Regions from separate parts of the Prochlorococcus sp. MIT2302 genome, predicted to be linked through region 1. Evidence: predicted binding sites of a transcription regulator. Region 1 holds the regulator's gene; each other region holds the start of a gene.
The links. Region 1 encodes NtcA, which controls nitrogen genes in cyanobacteria. Its sites were predicted from a motif close to GTANCNNNNGNTAC; they were not measured.

Region 1 (5,501 bases):
AAGTATTTTATATATAATTAACTATAGGAATGCGTATCTATTATGAAAGATAATACTAGTGCAGGCAAAGACCTTAGTGATTTTCAAAAATATTTTTTAGCTTTTCTAAGTTTTTTTCTAGTGATTGCTTTACTCTTTATTCGCAATGGTTTTAAAGAAAATGCAATGCTTGATCGATTAGCTAAAAACTCCCTTTTACCTGAAAATGCCTTGTTAAATGGAAAACCTACAGTTTTTGAATTTTATGCAGATTGGTGTGAAGCTTGTAAGGAGATGGCTCCAGATATGATTGATGCAAAAAAACAAAATGACAATAAAGTCGACGTTGTTTTACTGAATGTTGATAATTCTAGATGGATTGATTTGATTGAAAAATATGATGTATATGGTATTCCTAAGCTGATTTTTTTTGATGATAAAGGTGTTATGAAGGGGTTTTCATTAGGGGTTAGAAAATATAATGAACTTAATGAAATATTTATCTCTTTAATTAATAATTCAAAATTACCATCTTTTACTACAGAATCAAACTCAAGCAATTTGTCATCAGAATTTTTCTCTAAGGAAGAGAGTTTTAATAACATTATTAAAACTGAAGCTCCAAGAAACCATAGTTAATTGAGCCAATTTAAAGCTGATGAAACCACTGGGTATTCTTGCGAAAAAATATTTTTGCACTCTTTTGCAATATCCATATGTTCTTTTTGGGTCCCATGGCCAGTTCGTAGATTTATGTAATGAATCCAAGACCGACATGAACCTGTCATGTAAATCCTAGTTGGTGTAGCAAGTGGAAGTACAAATCTTGCACATTCTTTTGCTATTCCTGCTTCTAGCATTTCTTCATAAAGTTGTTTATTTAGATTGAATTGACGTTTAATCTTTTCATTAAATTGATTTATAATTTTTTCTGATAAATCTGAAATTGAATTTTGTCTATTTTTATTATCTTGCCTTCTCAATTCAGGTAGGGGTATTTCTCCAAGTGCTCTACTATCTGCATAACGTTGCGAGAATTCTTGAAAAGTAAATGATCGATGTCTCAATATTTGTGCTGCAATTCCTCTTGTGGTTTCTATTTGTAAAGTCATATAAGCTTGCTCAAAGACACTCCAATGTTCATTTTTGATGCAATATGCTAATAATTTACTAAAATCTTCATTATCTTGATTTTTTGGATTACTAACTCTGGCTATGTATGCCATGTTTTTCTCAGCATCTGGTGTAGAAGTTATTAATTGAACAAGACTCATATTCAAACTTTTGCTAAGGTAACTTTTTCTTTTTGATGTTGATATTTGCCTTGCCTATCGCTATAAGTAGTCTCACAAGGGTCACCTTCAAAGAAAAGTAATTGACAAATTCCTTCATCAGCATAAATCCTGCAGTCCGCCCCAGAACTGTTACTAAATTCAAGTGTTAGATGACCTTCCCAGCTTGCTTCTGCAGGCGTTGTATTGACAATTATTCCCAAGCGAGCATAAGTACTTTTACCAAGACAAATAACAGTAATATTTGGCGGGACTTTCATTTTCTCTAATGCCACTCCAAGACCGTAAGAGTGAGCAGGTAAAATAAAATATTTACCATCCTGATCTTCTTTTAAATCGGTAGGTTCTAGATTCGCAGGATTAAATTTTTTTGGATTCATTACTGTTCCTGGAACATGCTTGAAAATCAAAAATTCTTTTGAGGATAGACGCAGATCGTATCCATAAGATGAGCAACCAAAGCTTAAAACAGGTGATTTTTTTGATTCAGGTTCAAGATGCCTTATTAGTTTTTCTTGAAATGGTTCAAGCATTCCTAAAGAAGCTTGCTGTGAAATCCAACGATCGTTCTTTAACATTTAATTGCAGCGTAATTCGGTGATTTGATCAGCCATCTCAATCACTTTAGGAGGAATTGATTGTCCCGTAAGAATAATATCTGTAGATGATGGGCGGTTATTGATCATAGAAATCAAATCAGTTTCTTCTATAAAACCAAGGCTAATTGCCATACCAATTTCATCAAGTACGATTTTGTCTAACTTTTTTTCAATTAAACGTTTTTTACAAAATTCCCATATTTCTTTAATTGCTTTCTCTTCATGTTTTTTCTTAAAAGATAAATTTTCCTCTGGCAACTCTCCAGGTAAGCAAGTATCAATAGCTGGTCTTAACCACTCCAGTCGACCACAAAGATTTACTGCTCCATGGGGACCTTGATTGACTCCGCCTTTCAAGAATTGAGATATTAACACTTTGCTTCCCAAGCCTGCAGATCGTAGCGCTTCGCTTAAAACAATAGAAAAACTACCTCTAAAAGGAGAGGTGTGTATTTGTAATTGGCCTTGTGTTTTAACTAGTTGTAAAGGTTTTCTATCTGGAAGAGCCCTAAGAGAAGGCCCTTTGGCTAGTGACAAGTCCTCTCGTTGAGCATTGATGCTTGATCCTGCATTCATCTCAAATTCGATCTTAACGTCTAAATTTTAATCTAGCGCCTTTAAAATCTGTAATCAACCAAAGAACACTATCTGTGGTGTATGAGGTAAATTTTTTTAACTTTTAAGATTCTTCGGAGCTTTGAAGGAGTTTAAATTTATAGATCTATTTCTTGAATGTTTTCAAGTCTATTTTAAGCATGCGGATTTTAAATAGTAGAATTCAGAACGAGGAAAGAAATTGAGATGGGGATTAAGGGTGAAAAAAGTCGCCATGGCTACATATCGTTTTTTCACAACTTATTAATGTTCTCAGAACGATCAATTAAATATGGTCACTTCGTTTCGTGGCTTTACCCGTTTCAACCAACAAAAAAATAGCCATATGGCTGTTAATTCATCATCAAATTCTTTGCCTCCAACCAACACTTTGTTGGAAGTAATTAAGTCTTTAGATGGTGTCTCTACCGAAGTCGTAGATAGGTCAAAAACAATTTTTTTCCCTGGCGATCCAGCAGAAAGGGTTTACTTGATTAGGCGTGGTGCTGTTCGCTTGAGCAGGGTATATGAAACAGGTGAAGAAATTACAGTTGCTTTATTGAGGGAAAATAGTCTTTTCGGAGTTTTATCTTTATTGACAGGGAATAGATCAGATCGTTTTTATCATGCAGTTGCATTTACTCGTGTGGAACTCGTAGCGGCCCCCGCGACTTCGGTAAGGAATGCAATTGAGCAAGATGCTTCGGTTGGTTTGCTTCTTCTACAAGGTCTATCAAGTCGAGTACTTCAAACTGAGACAATGATTGAAACTTTAACTCATAGAGATATGTCTTCTCGGCTTGCCAGTTTTTTGCTGGTTTTGTGCAGGGACTTTGGTGTACCTGGGGAAAAAGGTGTAACAATTGACCTAAGACTTTCACATCAAGCTATTGCTGAAGCTATTGGTTCAACCAGAGTGACAATTACACGACTGCTTGGTGAGTTAAAAAGTTCATCATTGTTGGCAATAGATAGGAAAAAGATAACTATATTCGATCCAATAGCCTTAGCAAAAAGATTTAATTGAAGCCCATTACATACTAAGGTTTAAGAGGTTTGCTTAATTCCACTTCTTCTTTCTGTGACAGTCTGGCTGAAAATTCTTTTGATATTAATCCTAGGTGGAATACTATCTACTCTAGGTGATCGCTTAGGTTCTAGAGTTGGTAAGGCTCGTTTAAGTATCTTTAAATTAAGACCAAAAAGTACTGCTGTTTTAATAACTGTTTTTACTGGAAGTATTATTAGTGCTATTTCATTTGCAACAATGATTATATTTGATAGGGATTTAAGGGTCGGATTATTTCAACTAGAGGATATTCGAGAAAAGATTATAGATAGTGAAAAAGAATTAAAAAAATTAGAAAAAAATTTATATGCTTTTAGAAGTGGAAATGTAGTAATAACTAGTGGCCAGACTTTAGTAACTAAGACCATTAAATTAAATAAAAATAGTGATATAAAAAAAATTATCGAAAGTTTGTTGCAGCAAGCTAATCTTTATGCTTTTAATTTAGTAAAAACAAATCAATCTAATTATAGAAGGATCTTATTAGTTCGTAAAGATGATATTGAGAAGCTTGAGAGTAAAATATCTGATAACAGAAGTTGGGTTGTTAGAATTAAATCAGCAGGAAATATACTTAGAGGTGAAAATTATGTTTATGCATTTCCTGAGGTCACATTAAATAAAATTATTACAAGCAAAGGAGAGGTTATTGCTTTAGAAAATATATCTTTATCTGATTCTGACTCTGAATCGATTAGTAAAAAGATTAATCTTTTAATGGCTTCAACTTTGGCAGAGGTTAGGCGACGAGGTTCTTTAAGTTCTGAGTTGCAAATTAATGCTAATCAAATTAATAATTTAGGAAAGTATCTAGTTAGTAAAAGAAAGGGAGAATTTCAAATAATAGCTAGAGCTGTTGATACGCATCAAAGTGCAGATAAAGTCTCTGTATCATTAGAGCTAAAGTCTTTAGAAGAAATTATTAGAAGCAAGAGTTAAATGAGTTTTTACATATCAATAGATCCAGGTAATAAAAAATGTGGCTTATTGTTGGCTGATATTAAGTCCAGAAAAGTAATTGAAGCAGGGATAACTTCGTTAAATAAATTTCCTGATTTAGTTTCGTTTTGGAGTGAAGATTATGAAATTAGTAAGATAATCATTGGTGATGGAACAAATTGTAAGTATATAAAGAATGAATTAAAACGAAAAAAATTTTTTGATCTAAATTATGTGAATGAAAAAGGATCAACTTTACGAGCAAGGTTTAGATATTGGGAAATTTGGCCTCCAAATTATTTTATTCGTTGGCTTCCGAAAGAAATCCTTTTCCCTCCTGACAATCTTGATGCCATTGTAGCTTTGATTTTATTGGAAGATTTTTTAAAATCTTCATTGATCTGGCCTGAGAAACTAGATATTAAAATTTGGCCCTAACTGTAAAAATGTAATCCCCGCCAGACTCAAGTTTGTAATCAGCTTTTACTAAATACCTCTCTAAGGCATCTTTGATTAAGGCTCTTCCAAGTGGTGGTTCTACAAAAAGTTGTCCTCTGTGAAACGCCCAAATAAAACTCCATTCGAAATCCCCTGCACGAACAATCCCCTCAACCTTCTGTTCATTAAAGCATTGCTTATGAATTTGAAGATATGCAGTAGTTGATGGTTTGTTATTCATTCTCAAACAGTTATGATTTCTCAGGCTTGTAAGAATTTAGTCGAGTAGTTATATTTTCCCAATTATTTGATGTGATTGAATCAATACAACTAATAATTTCCTGAATGATCAAATTTAATACTATAAATTCTTCATTTGAAAATCTACCTAAGACATGAGATATAGTTTTAGATTTTCTGTCTTGTTGAATCTCACTTGGGGGTCCTATCCCAATCTTTAATCGCTTAAACTCAGCAGTACCTAGATGTTTGATAATACTTTTTAATCCATTATGACCGCCTGAACTACCCTTAGAGCGGACTCTTATTTTTCCTAGAGGTAGATCCATATCATCTACTAGGACTATTAAT
Region 2 (5,501 bases), 740 kb from region 1:
TGAGGAGAAGATCGACCGCATCCTCTTTGATCAAATTGAACAATATTGAATTTCTTTGGGTCAAAATATCTTCTATAAGAAGGACTACTTCCACCCCCGGGACCTCCATGAACAATTAAGACAGAGGATCCATTTGGATTGCCGCTTCCTTCCCAGTAGATTGAGTGTAGTGGGCTCACCTTCAATATCCCTTGTTCCCTTGGTTCTATTTCTGGAAATAACATTTTAATTAAATTTTCGTCTTTTGTTTTTAAGACATTTCATTCAAAACAAGCATACATAACAAAAATAGCTATAAAAGATTATTAAAAAGGAATTGCTCAATGCGTAAGAAAAATTGGCTCAAAAGCTTTCGATTAAATATTCATGCCCCTGGAACAGGTTTTGCACTAATGATCTTGGCTTTAACTCAAATACCAGTAGGAATAAAAAATGCAGCCGAAGTTGCTTGTATTGGTCAAACTTCAAATAAGATTTGGAAATCAGAAAAGAATCATGCGGATGCAAACATGCTTGCAGTTCAAAGGTGCAATGGAAGAAATTAAATGGGATCATGTGTTCGTCTTCAAGCAAACTTAGATAAAAAACTAAAAAATGTAACGTTGGCCTAGAACTTGATTTTTAACACGATAAAAAAGATGAATATTTGAATATTCTTCTTTTTTATGACTTCAGCGCTAAAAATAATCGATCAAGAACTAGCACAGTTTGGCTGGGTTGAGTCAATAGCTACTAATTCAATAAGTGATTTTAAGTCACCCAAGATAGATGTTGAAGAAAAAACAACTAATGAAAAAGAATCTGATCTCATAGACACATTCATATGTCATCTTATTTTCTATGTGGTTTTTTGCTATTCCCTATTTCTATATATTTTTATTGATTTGGGTTTTGGTTCCTTTTTAAAGAATAAAGTAAATACATTATTTAAACTTCAAAAAAAGTTTGAACCGCCTTCCTTTATCAGTGTTCATTCCAATTAATACATACTAGGCTTGTCCTTAAACAAATTATTTGGGTATTCCTTACTATCGCACTAACTAAAATAATGTATTTAGATAGGAAAGAAGTAATTCACTAACGGTCTGAGTCTGCACAGACCGTTTTTTTTATTTAAACAAAATTGTTTCGGCAAACTATCAAGATATTTTTATGGAATTGAAGTTGGTCAATTCTTTGAAGAGCCCATAGGAGACGATTACTTATATCCAGATTGGTAAATAGACGTCAAATGCGTTTATCAACCTTCAATCCAAGATTATTCATTACTACTCAACCATTTAGAAAATGAGACAAACTATTGATTATTAACTGATAATTACCACAAACTATATTTTTTTAACTTGGTAAATCCTTAAGCATAGACTCTACTCCTAAAATTCTTATTTTTGATTCGTTAATCGTGCCATAGTTAATTCTACTTAAGTAAAAGCCGAGGTGTATAAATTTAACAAGATCGATTAGAAAATCTATATACCGATACGGAGGACTATGAAACTAAAAACTCCTTTGAACATAATCAAAAATGCATTAAGTGATATTCGAACAATGCATGATTTCTCTTACACGGTTCCCAATGAAACTAGAGATGAGTTTTGGGAAAAAGAATGTATTAATCATCCAACAGCATCTACTTGCAAGGTTTATGAGGGCTAACAAAAATAACTTTGTACGAGTAAATAGCTGTTCAACCAAACAAGAATTATCTAAGAAAAAAAAAGGCCCTGCCAAGCAGGGCCTCATAAAATAGTTAACAAACTAATGTTGATAGCGATGACCGCGATAAGCCAATTTGGAATTTAGCTCAGACTTAGCATCGCTTCTGCATGTGTTGTAGTGATTACGCCTGTAAGTCAGCTCAACACAATCCCTTTGAGCTTTTTGCTCTTTGTGCTGGACATATTTGTGTCCACGATATAAAAGAGTTGTCATCATCCATACTCCGAATGTTGATTTAAGTCCCCGTTCCTTGGCTTAAATCGAGATGCGGCTCGTCATGTAACGAGTTGAACGTTTTGGTAGCGGTTGCTACAAAAAACATTATGTTATGCATGGATGGCACTCGTAGTTCATCTGGATACAAAACTATCTAGTAGTAAATACTCGAATTTCAAAATCTTTTTTTCTTAAATATCAACTTAAAAGAGAATTCTGCCAATTTTTTTAAGGTTTAAGAGGTCTCCCATAAGGGTTTCGTAGAGACTTCCCATCCAGTTTCCACCGACGACCTCCATAGGTGTCTTGCTTTTTCATAAGTTAGCTTCTCACTTTCATGTAATTGAACATGAGGAGTAATGCCGTGTAGGAATCTGAGCCTGCAGCTAGCGTAGTGAACCCTTATGTATGTAGTTCCGTCTTCATCAGGGTGTTTATCTTTTAAAAACCTCATTGCCCAGACTCGATCTTTTTTCACAAGCCAACTTTCATTTTGCATTTTCAGTAGGAGCTTGGATTATCACTTTTATGCTGCCAAGCCATTGAATGACAACTATCAGGTGAATATAGATTTTTAGCAACTTTAAGCAAATCACATATGAATGAATCTGGGCAATCAAGCTCATACGGCAATTCAGCTAACTCATCAATAAAAAATTCGAATGTTCTACTTATTAAACCCGACTTTTGCTTTTGGGACAGAATCCATTTGGACATTACTAGAAACAATAATTAGCTATAACAATAATTAAACTATTACTGCAGAACCTAATTGGTAAACACCTGCTATAAAAAGCAAAACAGGGAGGTTTATTAAAACTAAAAGCTTAACGGCAGTAATTTTATTAATCGCTGTCATTGCTAAAATGTTATTTAAAATTTAAGACAATTGTTAGGATTATAACCAGGAATAATCTATCCCCAAAGGTCGGTTCAGGTAGGGCTAACCAGTTCGGGTACAAAAAGAGGAAATCCCTCCAAAAACGTGAATTTATTCTGGATAGAGTCGTACAATAGGAGAAGATCAATGAAACACAATTTATTATTTTTGTCATCGGCTATGTTTTTGACAGCTATGAATGCACAAGCCGAAAGTTTTTGGTTGATCCTTCAAAACAGTACTTACGGAATTGAAAAAAATAGAAATGAAAAACATATCTCAATGCGAGGAACAAGGTAAGCAGTACACAAAAAGTTCAGGTATTCCTCGTTACTTGTGCTTAAAAGGCAAATAAAAAAGTATCAAGCAAAATACCTTATTGGTACAACTGGATAGTTAACTTGCTGACTTTTAATTAGTAGACAAATTGAAGGTGGTTTAACAACAATCACAACATTTGTCTCCTATTATTTCATTTTCTTCAAAAGTATCAGCAATATCTCGAAGCATTAGTGCGATAAATGCAGGAGGACACTGGAGTTCACTAGCATACTTAGCGAATTGCTGAGCAGTTCTCTGCATTGCTGGAATAATGATGTTATCGATTTGATTTTCAGTGGGTGACCACTTCGTTTCACATTATTCAGTCATAGTTTACAGTCACCTAACAACAAAAATATAAAAGTGTTTTGCATGGAGTCAATATTGTAAATCCATTTATCACTTGCTTAAGCATTTGATCAAACGACACCCAATTTCATTCCACTTTTCACCTTCGCAAGAATTTTATCGTCTAAATCATTGTCTGTTTGAAGAACTAGCCACTCAATTGCACTGATAATAAAAGCTTTCATTTGCTTCTTGAAAAATTTTTTCAACATCAAAAAGAGTACTGGCTTTAGTATTAAGAAAAGGAAACTAACCATTACATTCCAATTTATTAAATATGGTTTTACCTCATATTCTCAAATATTGGTGTAACCAACCCAAAAATCTTCGCATTGCACTACAACATCGACTTATTTCATTGGTTAGAAATTTTGTTCTCACTTGACTACTCCATATCACATAATTTTAATCGGAGTACTTTTAATAGTTATTTATGCTTCAATTTTTCAAATGTCCACTGCAGAGCAAAGAAGACATCATTTTTTATATTTCAATGGCTTGTTATCTCTATTTGATGGCCTGCTTATGGAGAGATTTAAGAATAACCAAAACAAGTTGAAATTCACTTAATATTTTAATTTTTAAAATTGCTTGTTAACGTCAAAGAAGCTCAAACAAATCTTTTTTATTATCTAGCAAAAGAATGCAAAGCCTTACAAGATTCACAGTAATTGGTATACCCGCAACCATTGGTATAGGAATTGCCTGGGTCGGTAATCGAATTATTAAAAATGAAAAAGGTCTCAAAGATCGTGAATTAGAACTTAAGCTTCAACTAAACAATAAATTTCATTTAACATCTTTAATCAGAAAAAAAACTCAATGATGAATAATATTGGCCTAATTTTATTTGATATAGATGGGGTTATTCGTGACGTAACAAACAGTTATCGATTGGCTATCCAAGAAACTGTAAATTTCTTTAGTGGGTGGAGACCCTCGATAGAAGATATTGATTCTATAAAAAGTGAAGGCTATTGGAACAATGATTGGGATTTGAGCCTAGAAATGATTAATAGACATGTACAAACTAACAATCTTTCTTTTTCAGCTCCGTCTAGAGAAACATTAATTGAATGCTTTGAAAACTTTTATTTTGGTGGAGATCCAAACCATGACTCTAGTGAATGGTCAGGTTTTATTAAAGATGAAACTTTATTAGTCAAACAAACACTTTTTAAGGAATTAACTCAGCGAAGAATTGGTTGGGGTTTCGTAAGTGGAGCTGAATTACCTTCAGCGAAATTCGTCTTAGAGCAGAGGCTTGGCTTAGCATATGCTCCCTTGATTGCAATGGGTGAAGCGCCTGAAAAACCTGATCCAACAGGTTTTATTTCACTATCTTCTAAACTTTCAAAAAATCCTTTAGGCCTTTCCAACCCTCCAATTGCATATATTGGAGATACTGTTGCAGATGTTAAAACAGTAATAAATGCTCGAATCAAGATCCCTGATCAGAAATTTATCAGTATCGCTATTGCCCCCCCACATTTACATGTAGATTCAAGTCGAGAGAAACGTCTAGGTTATGAGGCAGAGTTGAGAAAAGCAGGTGCAGACCTGATTATTAAATCGATGGACAATTTAAAAAATGAAATTCTAAATTTGTTTATAAACAAATAGATAGTTCGATAATCTAATTTTTATTACTCGTAGTTATTCAGTTGAACAATAAAAACCACATAAGATAATTTGTTAGAGAGGTGCTTAAAACAATTAGTAAATAATGAGGTAACCATCTTTAGCACGTAACTGCAAAACGAAATCAAGCTGAAACTGCTTCAGCATTAATTACATCATCCTCAGACATGTCTACTTCATCATCAATTGATTTCTTTTTTTGAAAAATGTAGTAAGCAGCTCCACCAGCAACTGTTGATGAGACAATTAATCCAGAAACAAGTGTAAGTGCAACAAGTCCGCCTATCAGTCCACCCTTCAAACGAAGAAGGTTTGATTTAATTAAAAGAAGTAAAAGTAATGTTGAAGTTGCTTTTAATGAAGCGATTCTTAAAGC
Region 3 (5,501 bases), 420 kb from region 1:
GCGGACTCAGCAAACCAATCACAAAGATTACTTGAGGCTTGTGCAAGTAAAGATTGCAATTCTCTATCTAAATTGTGAGGAGATGCGAAAGGGTCCAAAGAAAATAAGTCTCTATTTGTGGTATTGGATAATCAAGTTCAAACCAAAAAAATGATTAATCTGTAGATAAACATTTTATTTGATAATTCTCCAAAGACCTAAAAAATTGTCAAACCCAATCGCTCTGAGTCAGGAAGAAAAAATAAAGTGGATGACAAGATTGCTTACCAAAGCAAACCTTGTAGGAGAGAGAGGTGAAGTCCCTATTGCTGCAGTTATTCTCGACAAAAGAGGAAGATGTATTGGCTATGGGGGCAATAGAAGGGAAAAAATGAAAGATCCTTTGGGTCATGCTGAGTTAGTAGCCCTCCGACAAGCTTCTTGGATAAATAGTGATTGGAGATTTAATGACTGTACATTGATAGTAAATCTAGAGCCATGTCCAATGTGCGCAGGCGCTTTAATACAAGCAAGAATGGGAAAGATAATCTATGGATCGGAAGACCCAAAAAGAGGAGCATTAGGTGGAACTATAAATCTCGCGGAACATAAAAGTGCCCATCACAAAATGATTATCGAGAGAGGTCTAATGGAAGAAGAATCAAGAAAGATTATCGTGGATTGGTTCAAAGATAAAAGAATCTATCAAAAAAATATATTATCTAAACTTAGGTAGTTCAGTTTCAAAAATATTTAATATTCTATCTACATTTGTAGAAGTCGAGTTGTATCCCATTAATCCTATTCTCCATACTTTTCCAGCCAGATCACCAAGACCACCTCCTATCTCAACACCAAAGTTACTTAATAAATGATTAGTAAAAGCCTTGCCATCAATACCATTAGGTATTTTCACAGTAGTAAGAGTAGGTAAGCGTAATTCTTCTTCAACATGTAACTCTAAGCCAATATTTTCCAAAGAATTCCAAAGCGATTTTGCATTCTTTCTATGTCTATCCCATGAAACTTCCAATCCTTCTTTAGCTAACAATCTAAGCGCTTCACGAATACCAAAATTCATGTTTACTGGAGCAGTGTGATGATATACACGATCACTACCCCAATATTTATTAAGTAAAGATACATCTAAATACCAGTTAGGAACCTTATCTTTTCTGTTGCTCATTTTATTTTCAGCCCTCTCATTCATTGAGAAAGGTCCTAATCCTGGCGGGCAACTTAATCCTTTTTGACTGCAACTGTAAGCCAGATCAATTTTCCACTTATCCAAATAAAGAGGAACGCCTCCCAAAGAAGTTACAGTATCTACAAGAAGTAAACAATTATATTTTCTGCATAAATCACCAATTCCATCCATGGGTTGACAAACACCTGTTGAAGTTTCGGCATGAACAATTGCTAAAACTGCAGGATTATGTTTTTTCAGTGCATCTTCTATTTCATCAAGTGAAAAAGCATTACCCCAATCTTTATGAATGGTTTCTACATTTGCCTTATATCTGCCTGCCATATCAGCAAGACGATGGCCAAAATATCCTTTTATGGCTACTAAAACCGTATCCTCTGGTTCGACAACATTTGCCAATGTTGCTTCCATCGCGGCGCTTCCTGTCCCACTCATAGGGAGTGTTAATCGATTGCTGGTTTGCCACGCATATCTAAGTAACTCTTGCACCTCACTCATCAAGGCCACATAAAAAGGATCTAAATGACCAATTGGTGGCTGAGAGAGCGCTTTCAAAACAGCAGGATCTGCATTTGATGGGCCCGGCCCAAGTAATAACCTTTCAGGGGAAACAGTTGGACCAAAATCTTTACGATGTTGATTATCAACAGAAGGAAGAATTTGAGTGGCCAAGAAAACAGATCGGTTTATATACCTTTGAGCCTAAAAGGCGATAGGCAAAGTCGGGGTGTTTTTTTTAGGGATTGCAATAGGAATTTGCTAGATGTGCCCTAGAAGCCAAAAAACAATCATATTTTTCTGTTAAAAATCTAAAAAAAGTGCTTCTTGATACAAAAAAAGATGCAAGCGCTTATTACGTTCATAATTGATTAACTATGTTGTAAATCAAATTCATCATGAGCAAGACCTCTCAAGATGTTCTTCGTCAAATAAAGGATGAAGGCATTGAGCTAATAGATCTAAAATTCACTGACTTGCATGGCAAATGGCAACATTTAACCGTAACCTCAGATCTTATTGAAGAGAGCTCTTTCTCAGAAGGTCTAGCTTTTGATGGTTCTTCTATTCGCGGATGGAAAGCCATAAACGAATCAGATATGGCAATGGTTCCAGATCCATCGACAAGCTGGATAGACCCTTTCTACCATCACAAAACTCTTAGCTTAATTTGCTCAATTCAGGAGCCAAGAAGTGGAGAACCATATTCCAGGTGTCCAAGAGCTTTGGCACAAAAAGCATTGGATTATTTAGGAAGCACTAGTGTCGCAGATGCTGCATTCTTTGGCCCTGAACCAGAATTCTTTATTTTTGATGACGTTCGATATAATTCAGGTGAAGGCGGGAGTTTTTATAGCGTAGACACCATTGAAGCTCCATGGAACACAGGTAGAGTTGAGGAGGGTGGCAACCTTGGATACAAGATTCAACTCAAAGAAGGATATTTCCCTGTCTCTCCAAATGACACCGCTCAAGACATGAGGTCTGAAATGCTTCTTTTGATGGGTGAACTAGGAATACCTATTGAAAAACATCACCATGAAGTAGCAGGAGCTGGGCAGCATGAACTAGGGATGAAATTCGCACCCTTAATCAACGCTGCAGACAATGTGATGATTTATAAATATATAGTCAGAAATGTAGCCAAGAAATATGGCAAGACCGCAACTTTCATGCCTAAGCCAGTTTTCAATGACAATGGAACAGGAATGCATGTTCATCAAAGTTTATGGAAAAGTGGTCAGCCTTTATTCTTCGGAGAAGGTACTTATGCAAATTTATCTCAAACAGCTAAATGGTACATAGGAGGGATCCTGAAACATGCGCCTTCATTCCTTGCATTCACAAACCCAACTACCAACAGTTATAAAAGATTAGTTCCTGGTTTTGAAGCACCTGTTAATTTAGTTTATTCACAGGGCAATAGATCAGCGGCTGTCAGAATTCCTTTGACTGGGCCAAGTCCAAAAGCAAAGAGACTTGAATTCCGATCCGGTGATGCATTAGCCAACCCTTATATTGCTTTCTCTGCAATGATGATGGCAGGTATTGATGGGATCAAAAATCAAATCGATCCTGGTGATGGAGTTGATGTTGATCTTTTCGAACTTCCTTCAGAAGAATTATCAAAAATAGATACTGTTCCATCCTCGTTGAATGATGCATTGGAGGCATTGAAAAGTGACAACAAATATTTAACTGAAGGAGGAGTATTTACTAATGATTTCATTGACAATTGGATAGATCTTAAATACGAAGAAGTTCAACAGTTAAGACAAAGACCTCACCCTCATGAATTCACTATGTACTACGACGCCTAAAACAAACTCTTGACTATAAAATTAGAGCTAAAAAATTAGGGCCAAAGCAAGAATTTTGCATTGTCCTTAATTTTTTTTTTAGTTAGCTGGTCACTAATCAATCGAATCTGTTAGATAATAAAAAAAATATACAACGGTTTATGGCAACGCCAAGCCTTAAGAAATTTGCTTATCACACTCTTCAACAGGGGAAAACACTGGCTGGCTTAGCTCATAAAGAGTTGAGTAATAAATTAATGGAAGTTTTTGCACCGGAAGTTGTTCCCGATAATTTTTCAATCGATCAAGAGTTATTAAAAGAAGTTAGAAGATCGATGGAAAGACTTGAAAAAGTTGATTGGCAAGAAGCAGAGGCAGGCATTTATCCAAAATCTCAACTTTTCGAAGCACCTTGGTTGGAATGGGCAAAAAAATATCCTTTAATTTGGCTTGATATGCCCAAAACTTGGGAAAGACGTAAAAAGAACAAAACGAGAGAAATTCCGCGAAATGTTAATGAAGAAGATTACCCAAGTTACTATTTACAAAATTTTCATCATCAAACAGATGGATATTTAAGTGATCATTCCGCTGAAATTTACGACTTACAAGTTGAAATACTTTTTAACGGAACAGCCGATGCTATGCGAAGAAGAATTTTATCTCCTTTAAAAAGTGGTCTAAAAAAATATTTATCTGAAAGCTCAAAAAAAGTAAAAGTTTTAGATATTGCTACTGGGACAGGAAGAACTCTCCAGCAAATACAAAGTGCTTTACCTGAAGTAGAACTGTATGGTCTGGACTTATCAGGTTCATACCTAAAACAGGCTAGTAAATATCTAAGTTCGAGAAGTGGTGATCTCGTCCAACTTACAAAAGGAAATGCAGAAAATATGCCTTACTCATCAAGCAGTTTTCAAGCATTGACTTGTGTTTTCCTTTTTCATGAGCTTCCTAGAGATGCACGACAGAATGTTTTGAATGAATGCTTTAGGTTGCTAGAGCCTGGAGGAACTCTTGTTCTTGCTGACTCCATACAGATAGAGGATTCTCCAAAATTTACTTCAATTATGGAAAACTTTCATAAAATATTTCATGAACCTTATTACAGGGACTACATAATAGACGATATAAATTTAAGATTAAATGAAACTGGGTTTTCATCAATAACTTCTGAATCGCATTTCATGACTAAAGTATGGAAAGCGAACAAACCATTTTAATTTTATAAAATAGTATCTGAAAACGCCTTAAACAAACTTAGTATTATGGTCAAAAAAAATAAATGCATCTGGTCAGAGAAAGCCAAATCTTTAACTAAAGATCTTCACAGGGAAATTAGTATTAATAACTATAATTGGCATGAACTCAGGGGAAATAAAAGAAGAAGAAGCGCTGAGTTAATTATTTCTGCAATATCACAATTAATTAATGATGGAGACGAAATAGAAATAGAAAACTTACTCAATCAAGCAATCTTATGGATAAAAGAAGAGGTAAGAGATACAGGATGTAAAAACCACTAGAGCATTACTTTTTTAGTGATAGTTGCAATCTATTTCCTTTATTACTCCATCTAACATCATCAAAACATTTATGAATTAAATATATTCCTCTTCCACTATTTGCATCAATTTCTTGAGGTAAAGAATTTAGCCTTTTGTTTTTAACTATGCCAATTCCTTCGTCTTGAATTTGCCATACAAACCATTTGGGAGTAAGGATTCTTCTAACTCGAACGACTTTATTAGGATTAGATAAGTTTCCGTGAACAACAGCGTTAACAAGAGCCTCATGCAAACCCAATTCAACTTTTTTTGCAGTTTCTTTGCATATCACAGGCTCTAAAAGAGTCTCAACAAATGATGCTAGTTGTAAAGTAGAGGGTTGAATAAATACAGCCCAGTTTTTAGAAGGCTCCACAATTAATTAAAACATCTTTAGTAAATTAATTTTCTGAACAAAGAATTAGTATATAAATAAAATTCATAAATTAAATTTAGGTCATAAATAGTATT

Region 2: AC6EI2_RS02805 (DUF4278 domain-containing protein) is a predicted target of NtcA. The motif match lies at 2,019-2,032, and genes of this name have one in related genera.
Region 3: glnA (type I glutamate--ammonia ligase) is a predicted target of NtcA. The motif match lies at 2,005-2,018, and genes of this name have one in related genera.

The regions. Positions count from the first base shown of each region.
Region 1 covers NZ_CM186285.1:1,685,706-1,691,206, forward strand. Annotated here, with positions in the region: gene AC6EI2_RS09630 (thioredoxin domain-containing protein) at 43-618, shown strand; gene thyX (FAD-dependent thymidylate synthase) at 615-1,253, opposite strand; gene dcd (dCTP deaminase) at 1,256-1,849, opposite strand; gene AC6EI2_RS09645 (cob(I)yrinic acid a,c-diamide adenosyltransferase) at 1,850-2,446, opposite strand; gene ntcA (global nitrogen regulator NtcA) at 2,757-3,491, shown strand; gene AC6EI2_RS09655 (DUF3084 domain-containing protein) at 3,546-4,472, shown strand; gene AC6EI2_RS09660 (RuvC family protein) at 4,473-4,910, shown strand; gene AC6EI2_RS09665 (DUF3146 family protein) at 4,894-5,151, opposite strand; gene pth (aminoacyl-tRNA hydrolase) at 5,162-5,501, opposite strand, start outside.
Region 2 covers NZ_CM186285.1:467,596-473,096, forward strand. Annotated here, with positions in the region: gene pip (prolyl aminopeptidase) at 1-224, opposite strand, end outside; gene AC6EI2_RS02790 (hypothetical protein) at 324-545, shown strand; gene AC6EI2_RS02795 (hypothetical protein) at 666-983, shown strand; gene AC6EI2_RS02800 (hypothetical protein) at 1,492-1,656, shown strand; gene AC6EI2_RS02805 (DUF4278 domain-containing protein) at 1,759-1,935, opposite strand; gene AC6EI2_RS02810 (DUF1651 domain-containing protein) at 2,171-2,434, opposite strand; gene AC6EI2_RS02815 (hypothetical protein) at 2,437-2,652, opposite strand; gene AC6EI2_RS02820 (hypothetical protein) at 3,254-3,397, opposite strand; gene AC6EI2_RS02825 (hypothetical protein) at 4,128-4,310, shown strand; gene AC6EI2_RS02830 (TIGR01548 family HAD-type hydrolase) at 4,307-5,107, shown strand; gene AC6EI2_RS02835 (hypothetical protein) at 5,250-5,501, opposite strand, start outside.
Region 3 covers NZ_CM186285.1:142,241-147,741, reverse strand. Annotated here, with positions in the region: gene AC6EI2_RS00770 (pyridoxal phosphate-dependent decarboxylase family protein) at 1-98, opposite strand, end outside; gene AC6EI2_RS00765 (nucleoside deaminase) at 251-715, shown strand; gene AC6EI2_RS00760 (pyridoxal-phosphate-dependent aminotransferase family protein) at 698-1,858, opposite strand; gene glnA (type I glutamate--ammonia ligase) at 2,083-3,504, shown strand; gene AC6EI2_RS00750 (class I SAM-dependent methyltransferase) at 3,645-4,706, shown strand; gene AC6EI2_RS00745 (DUF6439 family protein) at 4,752-5,009, shown strand; gene AC6EI2_RS00740 (ATP-binding protein) at 5,014-5,406, opposite strand.